DNA from 3 places in the Acidovorax sp. GW458-11-26-14-TSB4 genome. Region 1 is predicted to be linked to each of the others. Evidence: predicted binding sites of a transcription regulator. Region 1 holds the regulator's gene; each other region holds the start of a gene.
What was found. The regulator FNR, encoded in region 1, switches genes on or off when oxygen is low (the NO sensors DNR and NnrR bind a similar motif). The targets are predictions, from matches to a motif close to TTGATNNNNATCAA.
Positions count from the first base shown of each region.

Region 2: the regulator FNR is predicted to act here: its motif matches at 4,038-4,051, upstream of cyoA (ubiquinol oxidase subunit II).
Region 3: the regulator FNR is predicted to act here: its motif matches at 1,523-1,536, upstream of AC07X5_RS03480 (hemerythrin domain-containing protein).

Region 1 covers NZ_JBWKYR010000024.1:17,790-23,116, forward strand. The annotation lists gene AC07X5_RS28215 (Bug family tripartite tricarboxylate transporter substrate binding protein) at 1-889, shown strand, start outside; gene AC07X5_RS28220 (MBL fold metallo-hydrolase) at 1,006-1,977, shown strand; gene AC07X5_RS28225 (histidine phosphatase family protein) at 1,955-2,557, shown strand; gene fnr (fumarate/nitrate reduction transcriptional regulator Fnr) at 2,570-3,289, opposite strand; gene hemN (oxygen-independent coproporphyrinogen III oxidase) at 3,733-5,115, shown strand; gene AC07X5_RS28240 (sulfite exporter TauE/SafE family protein) at 5,118-5,327, shown strand, end outside.
Region 2 covers NZ_JBWKYR010000021.1:19,640-24,966, forward strand. The annotation lists gene tolQ (protein TolQ) at 1-260, shown strand, start outside; gene AC07X5_RS27105 (ExbD/TolR family protein) at 282-704, shown strand; gene tolA (cell envelope integrity protein TolA) at 829-1,815, shown strand; gene AC07X5_RS27115 (energy transducer TonB) at 1,916-2,251, shown strand; gene AC07X5_RS27120 (MFS transporter) at 2,544-3,884, opposite strand; gene cyoA (ubiquinol oxidase subunit II) at 4,197-5,270, shown strand; gene cyoB (cytochrome o ubiquinol oxidase subunit I) at 5,294-5,327, shown strand, end outside.
Region 3 covers NZ_JBWKYR010000001.1:737,542-742,868, reverse strand. The annotation lists gene creD (cell envelope integrity protein CreD) at 1-632, shown strand, start outside; gene AC07X5_RS03485 (hypothetical protein) at 629-958, shown strand; gene AC07X5_RS03480 (hemerythrin domain-containing protein) at 960-1,460, opposite strand; gene AC07X5_RS03475 (hypothetical protein) at 1,642-2,223, opposite strand; gene AC07X5_RS03470 (CsbD family protein) at 2,348-2,566, opposite strand; gene AC07X5_RS03465 (DUF1800 domain-containing protein) at 2,915-5,080, shown strand; gene AC07X5_RS03460 (DUF1501 domain-containing protein) at 5,095-5,327, shown strand, end outside.

The DNA.
Region 1 (5,327 bases):
CAAGGCCATCCGCTGGCTGGTGCCGTACCCGGCGGGCGGCGGCTCCGATTTTCTTGCGCGCACGGTGGGGCAGCAGCTGTCGACGCAGGTTGGCCAGCCGGTGCTGATCGACAACAAGCCCGGTGGCAACACGGCGATTGCCGCCGTCGAGACGGGCCGCTCCACGCCCGATGGCTACACCATCCTGTCGGCCGACAACGGCACCATGGTGTTCAACCCCGCGCTGTACAGCAAGCTCACCTACAACCCCAGCAAAGACCTGGTACCGGTGACGCTGATGGGCAGGTTCCCGATGATCCTAGTGGTCAACCCGGGTGCCGACTTCAAGGACGCCAAGGACTTCGTCGCCAAGGCCAAGGCCAAGCCCGGCGCCATGAGCTTCGGCTCGGCCGGCGCGGGCAGCCCGCACCACCTGGCGATGGAGCTATTGAAGGTCGATGCCGGCCTGTTCATGACCCACATCCCTTACCGCGGCGCTGCGCCGGCGCTCACGGACCTGGCCGGCGGCCAGATCCCCGCCATGATGGTCGACCTGGCCGCCGGCGGCGCCTTCATCAAGGCCGGCAAGGTGCGCCCCCTGGCCGTGGCCAGCGCCAAGCGGCTGCCGCAACTGCCCGACGTGCCGACCTTCGCCGAGCTGGGCTTCAAGAACGTCGAGGCGTCTGCCCAGGTGGGCATCGTCGCGCCCGCAGGCACGCCGGCGGATGTGGTGGCTTCGCTGCAAAAGCAGGTGGCTGCCGCCATCAACCAGCCTGCGGTCAAGCAAAAGCTGATCGATTTCGGCATCGAGCCCGTGGCCAGCACGCCGGCCCAGTATGCGGACCTGATCCGCACCGAGACGGACCGGTGGCACAAGCTGATCAAGGCCCAGCGCATCACCCTGGACTGAACCCCACCCTGGCAAGACCCCATGGCCCCTACTGGTTTGCAGCGGGCCTGGTGCCATCGTGCCACTCCCCGTTACAGTTGAAAACCCATCAGTTCAACTCAATACCGGAGAGTTTCATGCTGTCACGTCGCCATTTCCTGGGTGCTGGGCTTGCCGCCCCTGCCTTGTACGCTGCGGGTTCGTTCGTGCCCGTGTGGGCGCAGAACGCGCCCAACTTCGGTACGCCCACCCTGCCCAACCCCGGCTTTCGGCGCATGAAGGTGGGCGATGTGGAGGTGGTGGCGCTGGTCGATGGCATCACGCGCCGCCCGCTGGGCGAGGAGTTCGTGAAGAACGCGCCGCTGGCCGAAGTGCGCGCGCTGCTCACCTCGCAGGGCCTGCCCACGGACTACATCGACGTGCCCTACACCCCCTTCCTGGTGGTCGCAGGCGGGCGCAAGATCCTGATCGACACGGGCCTGGGCGAGTTCGGCGGGCCTACCACCGGCAAGCTGCTGGAAAGCCTGGCCGCTGCAGGCCTGAAGGCCGATGACATCGACACCGTGCTCATCAGCCACTACCACGGCGACCACATCAACGGCATTCGCAACAAGGCGGGCGCGCTGACCTTCCCCAAGGCCAAGGTGCTGGTGCCGGCTGCCGAGCATGCCTTCTGGATGGACGATGCCCGCATGGCGGCCGCCCCTGCAGGCATGAAGGGCGCCTTCGAGAACGTGCGCCGCACTTTTGCAACCATGCCGGCCGACACGCTGGTGCAGTTCGGCGCGGGCACCGAAGTGGCGCCAGGCATCCAGTCCGTGGCGGCCTACGGGCACACGCCGGGCCACACCCTGTTCGAGCTCAAGTCCGCCGGCCAGAACTTCTTTTACGTGGCCGACCTGACCAATGTGCCGGCCCTGTTCGCACGCAACCCTGACTGGGCCGTGACCTTCGACATGGACGCCGAGGCCGCGCGCAAGGTGCGGCGCGAGGTGTTCCAGCGCATTACCGCCAGCAATGCCATGCTGGGGGGCTTCCACTTCCCGTTCCCGGCATTCGGGCGCATGGCTGTATCGGGCAATGGCTATGCCTTCCAGCCCGCAGCCTGAGGCGGTGGTTGGCCGGCGCGCCCTGCTGGGCGCAGGGCTGGCGTGGACCACGCTGCATGCCTGGGCCGCCCAGGACACCGAGGCCGAGGCCCTGCTGCGCAAGGGCGGGGTGGTGGCCGCATTCCGCCATGCGCTGGCGCCCGGCACCTTCGATCCACCGGGGTTTCGCCTAGGCGACTGCAGCACGCAGCGCAACCTCAGCGAAGAGGGGCGCGAGCAGGCGCGGCGCACGGGGGCGTGGTTCAAGGAGCGCCAGCTGCAGCCGGCCAAGGTGCTTTCGAGCCCGTGGTGCCGCTGCATCGACAGTGCCACGCTGGCATTCGCCGCGCCCCAGGTGTGGCCCGCGCTGGGCTCGCCGCGCGGCGCGCCGGAGACCACCGGTACCAGCCACCTGCGCGAGCTGCGCCAGGCGCTGGTGGCCGCCTCGGCACGGGGCGGTAGCTTCGAGGCCTGGTTCACGCACATGTTCGTGCTGTCCGATCTGGCCAGCAGCAACACCAGCTCGGGCGAGGCGCTGATCCTGCGGGCCGACCGCAGCGGCAAGACCGAGGTGCTGGCCCGCCTGCAGGTCCAGGCTTGAACGCCTGACGGCTCAGCTACACGTCTGCGAGTTCACGATGCGCTTGAGCGCGTCCGTATCCAGGATGCGCACATGGCGCTGCTTGACCTCGACGATGCCTTCCTCGACGAACTTGGAGAAGGTGCGGCTCACGGTTTCGAGCTTGAGGCCCAGGTAGCTGCCGATTTCCTCGCGCGTCATGCGCAGCACCAGCTCCGACTGCGAGAACCCGCGCGCATGCAGGCGCTGCACCAGGTTCAGCAGGAAGGCGGCCAGGCGCTCTTCGGCGCGCATGCTGCCCAGCAGCAGCATCACGCCGTGCTCGCGCACGATCTCGCGGCTCATGATCTTGTGCACATGGTGCTGCAGGGCGGTGACCTCGCGCGAGAGTTCCTCGATGCGGTCAAACGGCATCACGCAGACCTCGGCATCTTCGAGCGCCACGGCGTCGCAGGTGTGGTGGTCGTTCACGATGCCGTCCAGGCCGATGATCTCCCCCGCCATCTGGAAGCCCGTCACCTGGTCGCGCCCGTCCTCGGTCGCCACACAGGTCTTGAAGAAGCCGGTGCGGATGGCGTACAGCGAGGTGAAGGTCTCGCCATTGCGGAACAGCGTGCCTCCGCGCTTGACCTTGCGCCGCGTGGCCACGATCTCATCGATGCGTTCCAGCTGCGCGTCGTTCAGGCCCACGGGCATGCACAGTTCGCGCAGGTTGCAGTTGGAGCAGGCGACTTTGATGGTGAGCGGGTTCATGGGCGCAGCAGCAACAGGTTGGGGGAGCGAACGGATCGCATCCGCAGGGTGGAGCGTGGTGGTGGCTGACATGCATCAAATTGTGGGCCCTGTGGGCCTTTCAACACTTGATCCAGGTCAAGGACGGGGGACGGGAGCTGCGGCAAAGTTCATAAGAACCTGCTGACGCCTTATTTCGGGTCGCGCAAGTACCTTGTCAGGATGGGTTGCTAGGCGCAGTGCGCAGCCAATAGTTCAGCTATTGGCAAGCGCTGCAACGACGCAGACCGCCTGACAAGGCACTTGCCCGAGGGGTTGGGGTGAAATCGGGCGATTGTGGGCGCAAGTCGCTTGCATGGGCATGGGCCCATGCGGCGCACCTTGCACCCGCACTCATCCCGATTGCACCCCAACGCGACCCGAAATAAGGCGTCAGCAGGTTCTCAATAAGGAATTCCCCCGAAATGACCGCTGTGACGCCCGAACTCCTGACCCGTTTCGACGTGCCGGGCCCCCGTTATACCTCCTACCCCACGGCCGACCGCTTCGTGGAGGCTTTTGGTGAGAACGACTATGTGCTGGCCCTGGACCAGCGCAAGGCCGGCACGCCGGGCAAGGCGCTGCCGCTGTCGCTGTACGTGCACATTCCGTTCTGCGAGTCGCTGTGCTACTACTGCGCCTGCAACAAGATCATCACCAAGCACCACGACCGGGGCGATGTGTACCTGCGCTACCTGGCGCGCGAGGTGGAACTGCACACGGCCCACTGCGGCACCGGCCAGGTGGTGAGCCAGCTGCACCTGGGCGGGGGCACGCCCACCTTTCTGTCGGATGACAAGCTGCGCGAGCTGATGGCCGTGCTCAAGCGCAGCTTTGCCTTTGCACCGGGTGGCGAGTACTCCATCGAGGTGGACCCGCGCACCGTGACGGCCGAGCGCCTGGCCGTGCTGGCCGAGCTGGGCTTCAACCGCCTGAGCTTTGGCGTGCAGGATTTCGACGCCGACGTGCAGAGGGCTGTGCACCGCATGCAGCCGGCCGCGCAGGTGTTCGCGCTGGTCGAAGCGGCGCGCAGCCTGGGCTTCGAGTCGGTCAATGTGGACCTGATCTATGGACTGCCGCGCCAGACGCCCGAGTCCTTTGATCGCACGCTGGAGCAGGTCAAGGCGCTGCGGCCCGACCGCATTGCCCTGTATGCCTATGCCCACCTGCCCGAGCGCTTCAAGCCGCAGCGGCGCATCGTGCAGGCCGAGCTGCCGGCGGCGCCCTCCAAGGTGGCCATGCTGTCGCGCTCGCTGCAGCAGTTCATGGATGCGGGCTATGTGTATGTGGGCATGGACCATTTCGCGCTGCCCACCGATGCACTGGCGGTGGCCAAGCGCCAGGGGCGGCTGCACCGCAACTTCCAGGGCTACAGCACGCAGCCTGATTGCGACCTGATCGCCTTGGGGGTCTCGGCCATCGGCCGGGTGGGCGCCACCTACAGCCAGAACGCCAAGACCCTGGACGAGTACTACGACCTGCTGGACCAGGGCCGCCTGCCCGTGGTGCGCGGCCTGGCGCTGAACCGCGACGATCTGGTGCGCCGCGCCGTCATCATGGCGCTGATGTGCCAGGGCGAGCTGTTCTTCGAGTCCATCGAGGCGGGTTGGCTGATCGACTTTCGCCGCACCTTTTCGGCCGAGCTCACCCAACTGGCCGGTCTGCAGGAGCAGGGCCTGGTGAGCGTGACCGAGGAGGGCATCACCGTCACCCCCATGGGCTGGTTCTTCGTGCGCGGCATCGCCATGGTGTTCGACCGCTATTTGCAGGCGGACCGCAACCGCGCCCGGTTCTCCCGGATCATCTGACCATGCTCGCCACGCTGGGCTGGACCGCGCTGCTCATGGGCCTGGCCGGTGGCCCGCACTGCCTGGCCATGTGCGCTGCACCTTGCGGGGCGCTGGTGGGGCAGGGTGGATCGGGCGAGCAGCCCGTGCGCTGGGCCGGGACGGGTGGGGCAGGGCTTGCCCAGCCAGGTACCTCGCCGGCCCTGGGGCGGCTCGTGGCCTTCCATGGCGGG
Region 2 (5,327 bases), on a different contig from region 1:
TCATGCACGCCTTCACCGGCTTTGCCGGCATGGAGCAGGTGACCCTGGCCACCGTGGCCCCGGGCATTGCCGAAGCGCTGGTGGCCACCGCCATCGGCCTGTTCGCCGCCATCCCGGCCGTGATCGCCTACAACCGCTTTGCCCGCGACATCGACCGCGTGGCCACGCACCAGGAGACCTTCATTGAAGAGTTCTCCAACATCCTGCAGCGCAACCTGGGTGTGCAGCACCACGCTGCGTCGTCGGCGTCCGGCCACTGAGCACGAGAAGGGAGCCCCACCATGCCCGCCATGGCATCCCGCGGCCGAGGCCGCCGCACCATCAACGAGATCAACATGGTCCCGTTCATCGACGTGATGCTGGTGCTGCTCATCATCTTCATGGTGACAGCACCCATGCTCACCCCTGGCATGGTCGACGTCCCCAAGGTCGGCAAAAGCAAGAACTTGCCCAAGGTCGTCGCCCAGGTCGTCGTGAACAAGGACGGCTCGCTGCAGCTCAAGACCCCCGAGGCCACGCGCACCATGAGCCAGCGTGAAATCGGTGACGCAGCACAGCGCTGGCAGAAAGACCAGACCAAGGAGACAGCAGTGGTCATCACCGCCGACAAGGGCGTGCAGTACGAAAGCGTGGTCAAGGCCATGGACGCACTGCAGAAGGCCGGCGTCCAGCGCGTGGGACTCTCGGTCAAGCAGGGCGGCTAGCCAGGACAACGCTTTGGGGGCCTGGCACGTTGTGTGTATGCGCCCGAGCCGGCGCAGCCCCACTGGCTGACACGCCCACCCCTTCCACGGAACCGACGAACAAGAAAAGCGCTCCACCCCTTCCATGCACGCCCACGACGATCGCGACCAGTTTGCGCCCCCTGCCCCACCCGCCCGCCTGCGCGCCATCTCGCTGGCGGTGCTGGTGCACCTGGCGCTGATCGGTGCACTCACCTGGGGCGTGAACTGGAAGTCCAGCACCGACCAGCCCGCCGTGGAAGCAGAGCTCTGGTCCGCCGTGCCGCAACAGGCCGCACCGCCCGAGGTGACGCCGCCCACACCGCCCACGCCCCCGGCACCGCCGCCCCCCGAACCCCGGCCCGTGCCCGCGCCGCCCCCTCCACCGCCCCCGCCCCGCACGCAGGACCCGGACGAGCGCGAGGCCGAGATCGCCATCGAGCGCGAGAAAAAGCGCCTGGAGCAGGAGAAAAAGGCCCGCGCCGAGAAGCTCGAGCGCGAAAAGCGCGAGCGTGAGCGCAAGGAAGAAGAGCGCGAAGAGCGCCTCGAAAAGGAAAAGAAGGAAAAGCTCGCCGAACAGAAGAAGGCCGAGCAGGAAAAGCAAAAGAAGCTGGCCGAGGAAAAACGCAAGGCCGAAGACGCCAAGGAGGCGCGCGAGGCCAAGGAAGCCAAGGAGAAGGAAGCCGCCGCCAAGAAGCAGCGCGCCGAAGCCGAGGCCAGGCAACTGGCCGCCCAGCGCGAGGCCAACCTGCGCCGCATGCAGGGGCTGGCGGGTTCCGAGGGCAACGAAAAGTCCACCGGCAATGACGTCCGCAACGCCGGCCCTTCGGGCAGCTATGGCGGCAAGGTGGCCGCCAAGGTCAAGCCCAACATCGTCTACCCCGACGCCGTCTCGGGCAACCCGCGCGCCGAAGTCGAGGTGCGCCTGGCGCCCGACGGCACCATCGTCGGCAAACGCCTGGTGCAGTCCAGCGGCAACAAGGCCTGGGACGACGCCGTGCTGCGCGCCCTGGAAAAGACCGAGACCCTGCCGCGCGACGTGGACGGGCGCGTGCCGCCTTCGCTGACCATCGGGTTCCGGCCGCAGGACTGACCGGCGCACCTGCACATTGAACCCATGGCACTACAGCGCCCCCCCCTGCCCACTCCTTGCGTACATCTTTGCAGGCTGGGTCGCCTGCTGCGGCATCTCGGTGGCCCAGGACATCCAGTCGCCAGCAGATCCAGCCGGAATACCTACGGCAACCGGCGAGGCCCACAACGGACCGCCGCAGTACCCCGTGCTGTCCAAGCGAATGGGTGAGCAGGGCCGTGTCGAAGTGAAGGTATTGATCGACACCCAGGGAACGCCCTTGAAGGCAGAAGTCGCCCGCTCCAGCGGCTTTTCCCGACTCGATGCATCCGCGGTGGATGCCGCCATGCGCTGGCGCTACCAGCCGGGCCGCCGCAATGGCATAGCGGAGCCGATGTGGATGCTTATCCCCATCAATTTCATCCTGGAAGGCGTCAAGTCCGTCCCATCCCAGTAACGCGGCGGCCTGTTCACGGTGACTGTCCAGGGGGCAGCCAAGAACCGCCCAGGCGCAAGCCCTGACGCCCAACAAAAAACCCGGTGGCCACCATGGCAGCCACCGGGTTCTTGCATCGCTTCTCAGCGGGGCCGCCCTCCCGTGGGCCCGCCCCTCGCTCTCTCTTATGTAACTACCTGAGAGCGGAGAACAAAACTCAGCGAAGCGGTTCTGGCCAGGCGATGCGTCGCAGGCAGTACGGGTAGTACGACAAGACGCAGCAACGACGCCGGAAGAGTTTTGTTAGCCGCTCTTATCGGTCGCGCCGCTCCATGCGGCGGTTCAGGTTCAGGGCGCCCAGGGTGCAGGCCACGCCCGACAGCAGGTACACCGTCACGGCCAGCAGGCCGAACTGGGCCGACAGGCCCAGGGCCACCAGGGGGGCGAAGGCAGCGCCGATGATCCAGGCCAGGTCGGCCGACAGGGCGGCGCCCGTGTAGCGGTACTTGGGCGAGAAGTTGGCCGTCACCGTGCCCGATGCCTGGCCGTACGAAAGGCCCAGCAGCACAAAGCCCAGCAGCAGGAACATGGTGCTGCCGACTTCGCCCGAATTGAGCAGCACCGGCGCCATGAAGCTGAACACGCCGATCAACACCGCCATGCCGCCCAGCAGCTTGCGCCGGCCCAGGTGGTCCGACAGCCAGCCCGAGACCATGATGGCCCCGGCCGCCAGGAAGGCGCCGACGATCTGCACGCCCAGGATCTGGGTCACGGGCTGGTCGGTATACAGCGTGATCCACGACAGCGGGAACACGGTGACCAGGTGGAACAGCGCAAAGCTGGCCAGTGCCGCAAAGGCGCCCAAAAGCACGTTGCTGCCTTCGTCGCGCATCACGTTGTGCACGGGCACGGGCTGCAGCTCGCGGTCCTGCAGCAGCTCGGTGTAGGACTGGCCGACCACCAGGCGCAGGCGTGCGAACAGGGCCACCACATTCACGGCAAAGGCCACGAAGAAGGGGTAGCGCCAGCCCCAGGCCAGGAACTCCTGCACGGTGAGGTTGGCATACAGGTAGGCGAACAGGCCGGCCGCCAGCACAAAGCCCACGGGCGCGCCCAACTGGCCGATCATGGCGTACCAGCCGCGGCGGTGCTTGGGTACCGACATCGCCAGCAGCGACGGCAGGCCATCCCACGAGCCGCCCAGCGCCAGCCCCTGGCCGATGCGCAGCAGCAGCAGCACGACGATGGCACTGGTGCCGATGCTCTGGTAGCCCGGCAGGAAGGCCATGCCCACGGTACACGCGCCCAGCAGGAACAGCGAGATCGTCAGCTTGGTGCCCCGCCCCCAGCGCCGCTGGATGGCCATGGAGATGGCCGTGCCCACGGGGCGCACCACGAAAGCCACGGCCAGCAGCGCAAAGGCCGCCAGCGTGCCGTCCAGGCGCGTCATGAAGGGGAACAGGAACGACGGGAACACCAGCACGCAGGCGATCCCGAAAACGAAGAAGTCGAAGTACTCGGAAGACCGGCCGATGATCACGCCGACGGCGATCTCACTGGGGGTCACGTCCTCATGCGTGTCTGCATGCGAGAGGGAAGCGGAGTTCTCTTCATATCCCATCGAGGGGAAGGTGGCAGATGCGGTACTGCTCATGAACAGGGGCTCCTTTTGTTGTGTAACTGATACACCCACGTTTTACACCCAGGCGAAGCCCCCGACAAGTGCGGTTTCACCCAGAGCCATGCAGGACAAACCCTTGACCTGGATTCACGGTATTGACCGGGAGCACCAAACAGGAGCAAAAACTTGACCTTGGACAAAATGTCCAATGGACAAATTCGCACGCTCTATTACATTGAGCGCCAAATTGTCATTCGCGTTTACCCCTAAGAACCGGCAGGGAATCTTTTTGTAACCACAAAGAGACACCGAGCAGGCACCGAACGCAACTTTGGGTCCTTTCATATGCCAAATCCTCCCCGACTTCGCGGGTCTGCATGGCTGCCTGTGGTGGCGCTCACGGCGCTGGCCGCCAGCCTCACCGGATGCAGCAAGGCTGTCGTCCTCAACCCCGCAGGCGATATTGCCTCGCAACAGGGCCACATGGTCATCCAGGCCACCTTGCTGATGCTGATCATCATCGTGCCGGTGATCGCCCTCACCCTGTGGTTCGCCTGGAAGTACCGCCAGAACAACACCGCCAACACGGAAGAGGACTACGACCCCGACTGGCACCACTCCACCACGCTGGAGCTGGTGATCTGGACGGTGCCGCTGCTCATCATCATCGCGCTGGGCGCGCTGACCTGGATCGGCACCCACAAGCTCGACCCCTACCGCCCGCTGGACCGCATCTCGGCCACCAAGCCGCTCGAAGCCCAGGCCACCCCCATGGTGGTGCAGGTCGTGGCCATGGACTGGAAGTGGCTGTTCTTCTACCCCGAGCAGGGCATTGCCACGGTCAATGAGCTGGCCGCCCCGGTGGACCGCCCCATCCTGTTCAAGCTCACGGCCACCTCCACGATGAACGCCTTCTACGTGGCTGATCTGGCCGGCATGATCTACGCCATGCCCGGCATGCAGACCGAGCTGAACGCCGTGATCAACAAGCCCGGCGTGTACCCCGGCATCGCCTCGCACTACAGCGGCTCGGGCTTCTCGGGCATGACCTTCAAGTTCCACGGCCTGAGCACCGGCGACTTCGACCAGTGGGTGGCCAAGGCCAAGACCGAAGGCAAGGCGCTGGACAAAGCGACCTACCTGAACCTCGTCAAGCCCAGCGAGCGCGACCCCGTGCAGCGCTTTGCCAGCGTGGAAGACGGCCTGTACGACAAGGTGCTCAACCGCTGCGTCGAAGACGGCAAGATGTGCATGCACCACATGATGTCCATCGACGAGCGCGGTGGCGAGGCCTACATGAAGGCCATGGGCCTGAACCTGCCCCAGGACGTGTGCACCGTGGACAACGCCGGCCAGGTCGTGGCCGCGCTCGAAGCGCGCCACGCCACGGTCTACGACCGCACCCTTTCCCGCCAATGATCCGCGCCTAAGAGACTGACACCATGTCCACCTCACCCGTTGTAACCGAACCGCATT
Region 3 (5,327 bases), on a different contig from region 1:
AGTACGCCGCCCCGGGCGGCGGCACCGCAAGCGACTGCGCCGACAGCTTCAGCGTGGCCTTCATCGACCCGGTGAACCCCTACACCCTGGCCGACCGCGCCACCAAGTACGGTGTGCTGTTCATCGCCCTCACCTTCGTGGCGGTGGGCCTGTTCGAGCTGATGAAGAAGCTGCGCGTGCACCCGGTGCAGTACCTTCTCGTGGGCAGCGCGCTGTGCAGCTTCTTCCTGCTGCTGGTGAGCCTGTCGGAGCACCTGTCCTTCGGCATGTCCTACGGCATTGCGGCCACGGCCTGCGTGCTGCTGCTGGCCTACTACGCGAGCCACATGCTGGGCAGCCTGGCGCGCGGCATTCCGCTGGGTGCCGGCATCGCCCTGCTCTACGGCCTGCTCTATGTGCTGCTGCAATTGGAGCAGACGGCGCTGGTCGTCGGCTCGATCGCGCTCTTCCTGGTGCTGGCCGCGGTGATGGTGCTCACGCGCAAGGTGAACTGGTATGGCCTCAACGCCTCGGCAGGTGGGCCGCGCCCGCCGGCACCGCGCCGCGAGCCGCCATCCACCCCGCCGCCTGCCATGCCGCCCGCAACTGCGGGCCTGGCCACACCCCGCCACCAGCCCGGGAGTGCCGCATGACGAGCGCATCCCCAGCCTTGCCCACGGCATCGGCCTGGGCACGGCACCTGGCAGCCCCGGCAAGCCAGCACCCGCTACCGCCCCTGTCGGAGGTCGAGGCCCGCCGCGTGCAGCGCCACCGCGATCAACTGCTGGCCGCGCTGCTGGCCCATGACCGGACGGCGCTGCACACGGCCAAGCAGGCCGTTCTGCGCGCGGCCTATGGTCCGCCGGCCGATGCCGCGCCCCCTGCATCGGCTGCACTGCGCGCTGCGTTGCGCGACCTGTCGTGGCACATGGCCATCCTGCTGCTGCCGCGCCATCCGGCAGCGGCGCAGCAGCTTTGACCTAGGCGGGAACGGCCTGCGCTGTGGAAGACGGGGAGCAGCTCGCACCGCCGCAACCGTGCACCAGCTCGCCCGGCAGCGCCTCGGGCAGGTGCACGGTGCCGGTGGCCGCATCGAAGCCCACGCGGCGCAGGTGCAGGGCCAGCGCCGCGTCCATGGTCTGCGCATGCTGGGGGAACCACAGGGCCAGTTCTCCTGCCATCATGCGCAGCACCTGCAGCTCGCCTTGGGCGGCGCGGGCCGCGCCCTCCCGCATGACCTGCAGCACCACCTTGTGCTGCATGCTGTGGCAGTTGCCCGAGGCAAAGCGCGTGGCAACCATCCAACGGTCCTCCATGCCGAAATGCTGCTCGGTGTGGGCGACCAGTTCCTGCCAGCAGGCCGACAGCTGCGCATCGTCCGCCCCCTCAACCCGTGCCAGGAGTTCGACGAACTCCTCATGCGTTTCATCCATCTGCGGCAGGTTCAATGCCAGTGCGCCAGACCATTCCAGTGCTGCCATGTGCGTTTCCGTTCTTGCGTGGGATCGAACGGCCAGCTTAGGGGCCCGGCGCACGCACGGCCTTGATGCAGGTCAGACACTGCGGTGCGAACTGCCAATGGCAAAGCCCCGCATGCAGCGGGGCTTCAAGGGGCCAGCCACGGCCCGCAAGGGCCCCTGGCGGGCATCCGTGGCTTCAGGCTCAGCTCTGGCCGTACATGCGCTTGGCGTCGTCCACGCACTTGGACTTGGCATCACCGCTCATGGCATCGCAGCGTTCCTTGGCAGCCTTGTAGTTGGCTTCGTTCTTTTCCGCCGAAGCGTCCTTGCGGGCTTCTGCGACCTGGGCGCCCTTCTCGGCGGCGTTGTCGGCAGGCTTGGCGGCGGCCTTGGCCACCTTGGCGTTTTCCTTGGCGGCGGTGTGGGCGGCCTTGGCATCCTTCACACACACGTCCTTGGCGTTGCCCTTCTGGTCATCGCACTTTTCCTTGGCCACTTCATAGTCCGCATCGGCACGTGCCATGCGGGCCTTGTTGGTGGCCTTGTCCGAAGGCTTGTGCTGGGCGTCGAGTTCCGCCTTGGCCACGTTTTCGGCGCCCTTGGCTTCCTTGACGCAGATGTCCTTGGCGTTGTCCTTCATGGTGTCGCAGTTGGTCTTGGCGGCCTTGTAGTCGGCCGAGATCTTGTCCTTGGCGGTCTTGTACTCGGCATCGGTCATGGCCATTGCGGAGGTGGCCAGCAGGCCGGCGGCGACGGAAGCAATCAGGGTGCGGGCGAATTTCATGGTGTTTTCTCCTCGGGTCTCAGGGGTATCTTTTGGGTGTATTGAAAGAATGTGCAACCGGTGCCCGCCAACTGCAGGGCATGAAGCCCTGGAGGGTTCTGGCAAACGGTGCAGCACAATCCAGTCAGTCGTTGAAGCGGAAGTCGGGATGGCGGCTTTGCCAATCGCTGAGCTGCTTTTCAGCCGCATCGCGGGCAATGCCTTGGCGTTCCTGCAGCTTGCCCAGGAACTGTTCGCGCTTGCCATCGATGACGTCCAGGTCATCGTTGGTGAGCTTGCCCCACTGCTCGGTGATCTTGCCTTTGAACTGCTTCCAGTTGCCCTTGATGGTGTCTTCATTCATGGTGCGTCCTCCAAACGTTTCGCTTCAGCCATCCACTCGGATTGCGTGGAACATTTGCGTGATGCGATGGAGTGACTGTAAGAACGGGGTGCACCCGGGCGCGTAGTCCGTACCGTGGACCCGGCGTCGGCGCAGGACTACTGGCATGCCGGACAACCACCCGCTAAGGCGCCTCGGGAGTGTGTGATCGCCGGAAAAGCGGGTGTTGCGGCAATGCATCGAAAAATGCCAACCGCTCACTGTGGAGGCGCCGGCGCGTTTCTTTTGGTAACGCTTACTGGCGAGTAGGGAATGCCAGTTTTGTAGGAGGTTGCCTACACTTCTCTACAAATCTTCACAAAAGTCGCTATGACACACGCCCACGAAGCTACCGATGCGGCGCTGGCAACACCTCTGCCCGCGCACGCACCGTCCTCCTTGTCGCCCGCCGATGCAGCGCCAAGTGCACCGGATTCCGTGGGCTCGCCCTGGCTCCGGGTCTCGGCGGCTGCCGCTGCCAGCGCAGCCCTCGCTGCCTGCGGCGGTGGCGAGGCCGAAGCCGAAGCCCCTCCGGCGCTCCGGCAGGCCGACAACGCGCCCAGCATGCCGCTGCTGGGCGACATGGGCGGCACCGGCTCGTACCGGTCGAACCAGGCGGCGACCCGCACCCCCACGCCCGACGAACTGATGGACTGGGCGGAGATGGTGTTCCCGCAGTTCTTCGACTCCCACCAGGGCACCGTGACCAGCGGCACGCTGGTGTTCCGCTATTACCCAGGCACGCGCACCTACCTGGGTGTGTACCAGGGCAACGTCGTGGTGCTCGGCCCGGCCAGCAACAACGCGGTGGTCAACGTCGGCTCGCTGGCCAGCTTTGGCGACGCGGTGTTCTCCAGCGGCCGGCCGCTCAACGACCCAGAGGCCGCGCGCTTCCTGCTGCAGGCGGGCTTTGCGGCCAGCACGCAGGACATCGCCACGGTCCGCTCCATCGGATTCGAGGCCTGGCTGAATTCTCAGTTCAACGCGCCCATCGGCATCTCGGGCTGGGAGTGGCTCAACCAGCGCGGCTATGCCACGGTCGACAATTCCACCGCCTACTACGACAACACCTACCCGGGCGACTGCATGATCTGGTCGCAGCTCATGACCTCGCCCGACAGCCTGCGCAAGCGTGTCGCGCTGGCGCTGTCGGAGATCTTCGTGGTCTCGCTCTCGGGCCTGGACTTCAACTGGCGCAGCCACGGCATCGCGCACTACTGGGACACGCTGGTCTTCCATTCCTTCGGCAACTTCCGCAACCTGCTGCAGGACGTGTCGCTGAACCCGGCCATGGGCTACTACCTCAACACCCGCGGCAACCAGAAGGAAAACGCGGCCACGGGCCGCCAGCCGGACGAGAACTATGCGCGCGAAGTCATGCAGCTCATGTCCATCGGGCTGGTCATGCTCAACATCGACGGCACCGTGCGCCGCGACGGCTCGGGCCAGCCGATCGAAAGCTACAGCCAGTCCGACGTGACCAATCTGGCGCGCGTGTTCACAGGCTACGACTACAACCAGTCGCTGAACCAGCAGGGTACCGTGCCGGGCACCACCCGCACGGTGCCCAACACGGCGTTCACGCGGCTGCCCATGTCGCTCAATGCCTCGCTGCACTCGAACCTGGCGGTCAACTTCCTGGGTACCAGCATCCCGGCCAACACGCCGGGTGCGGCGGCGCTGGCCACGGCCATGGACACCCTGTTCTACCACGGCAACGTCGGCCCCTTCATCTGCAAGCAGCTGATCCAGCGCCTGGTGACCAGCAACCCCTCGCCGGCCTACGTGGCGCGCGTGGCCACGGTGTTCAACAACAACGGTGCCAGCGTACGCGGCGACCTGAAGGCGGTGGTCCGCGCCATCCTGCTCGATGAGGAGGCGCGCTCCTCCGCCGGCCTCACGCAGCCAGGCTTCGGCAAGCTGCGCGAGCCCATGCTGCGCCTGGTCCAGTGGGGGCGCACCTTCAACATCAGCTCCACCTTCGGCAGCTGGAAGATCGGGGACACCAGCTCCGCCAGCTCGCGGCTGGGCCAGAGCCCGTTGCGCTCGCCCTCGGTGTTCAACTTCTTCCGCCCGGGCTATGTGCCGCCGTCCACCGCCCTGGCCCAGAGCGGCGCCGTGGCGCCCGAGTTCCAACTGGTCAACGAAAGCAGCGTGGGCGGCTACCTGAACTACATCCAGGGCGTGATCCGCAATGGCATCTATGTGAACGCCCCCGACCTGCCCAACAACGGCAGCAACGCGAACAACGGCTACGACATCAAGGCGCTGTACACCCACGAGATGGCGCTGGTGACCGACCCCGATGCGCTGGTCGCGCGCATCAACCTGCTGATGTGCGCAGGCCAGCTCTCGGCGGCCACGGTGAAACTGATCACCGATGCGATCAAGGCCACGCCGGTCACGGCCGCCAGCACCGACAACGTCAAGCTCAACCGCATCGCGGCAGCGATCTTCCTGGTCATGGCTTCGGCCGAGTACCTCATCCAGAAATAAGAGGACTTGCTGCCATGCACCTGCTCCAACCCGAACTGCACACCCGCCGCGCCTTCCTGCGCCGCAGCGGCCAACTGGGCCTGGCCGGCACCGCCCTGCCCTTCGCACTGAACCTGGCCGCCATGGGCGAGGCGGCCGCCTTCACCGCCACCGACTACAAGGCCCTGGTCTGCGTGTTCCTCTACGGCGGCAACGACTACGCCAACACCGTGGTCACCTACGACGACCCCAGCTACCTCAAGTACAG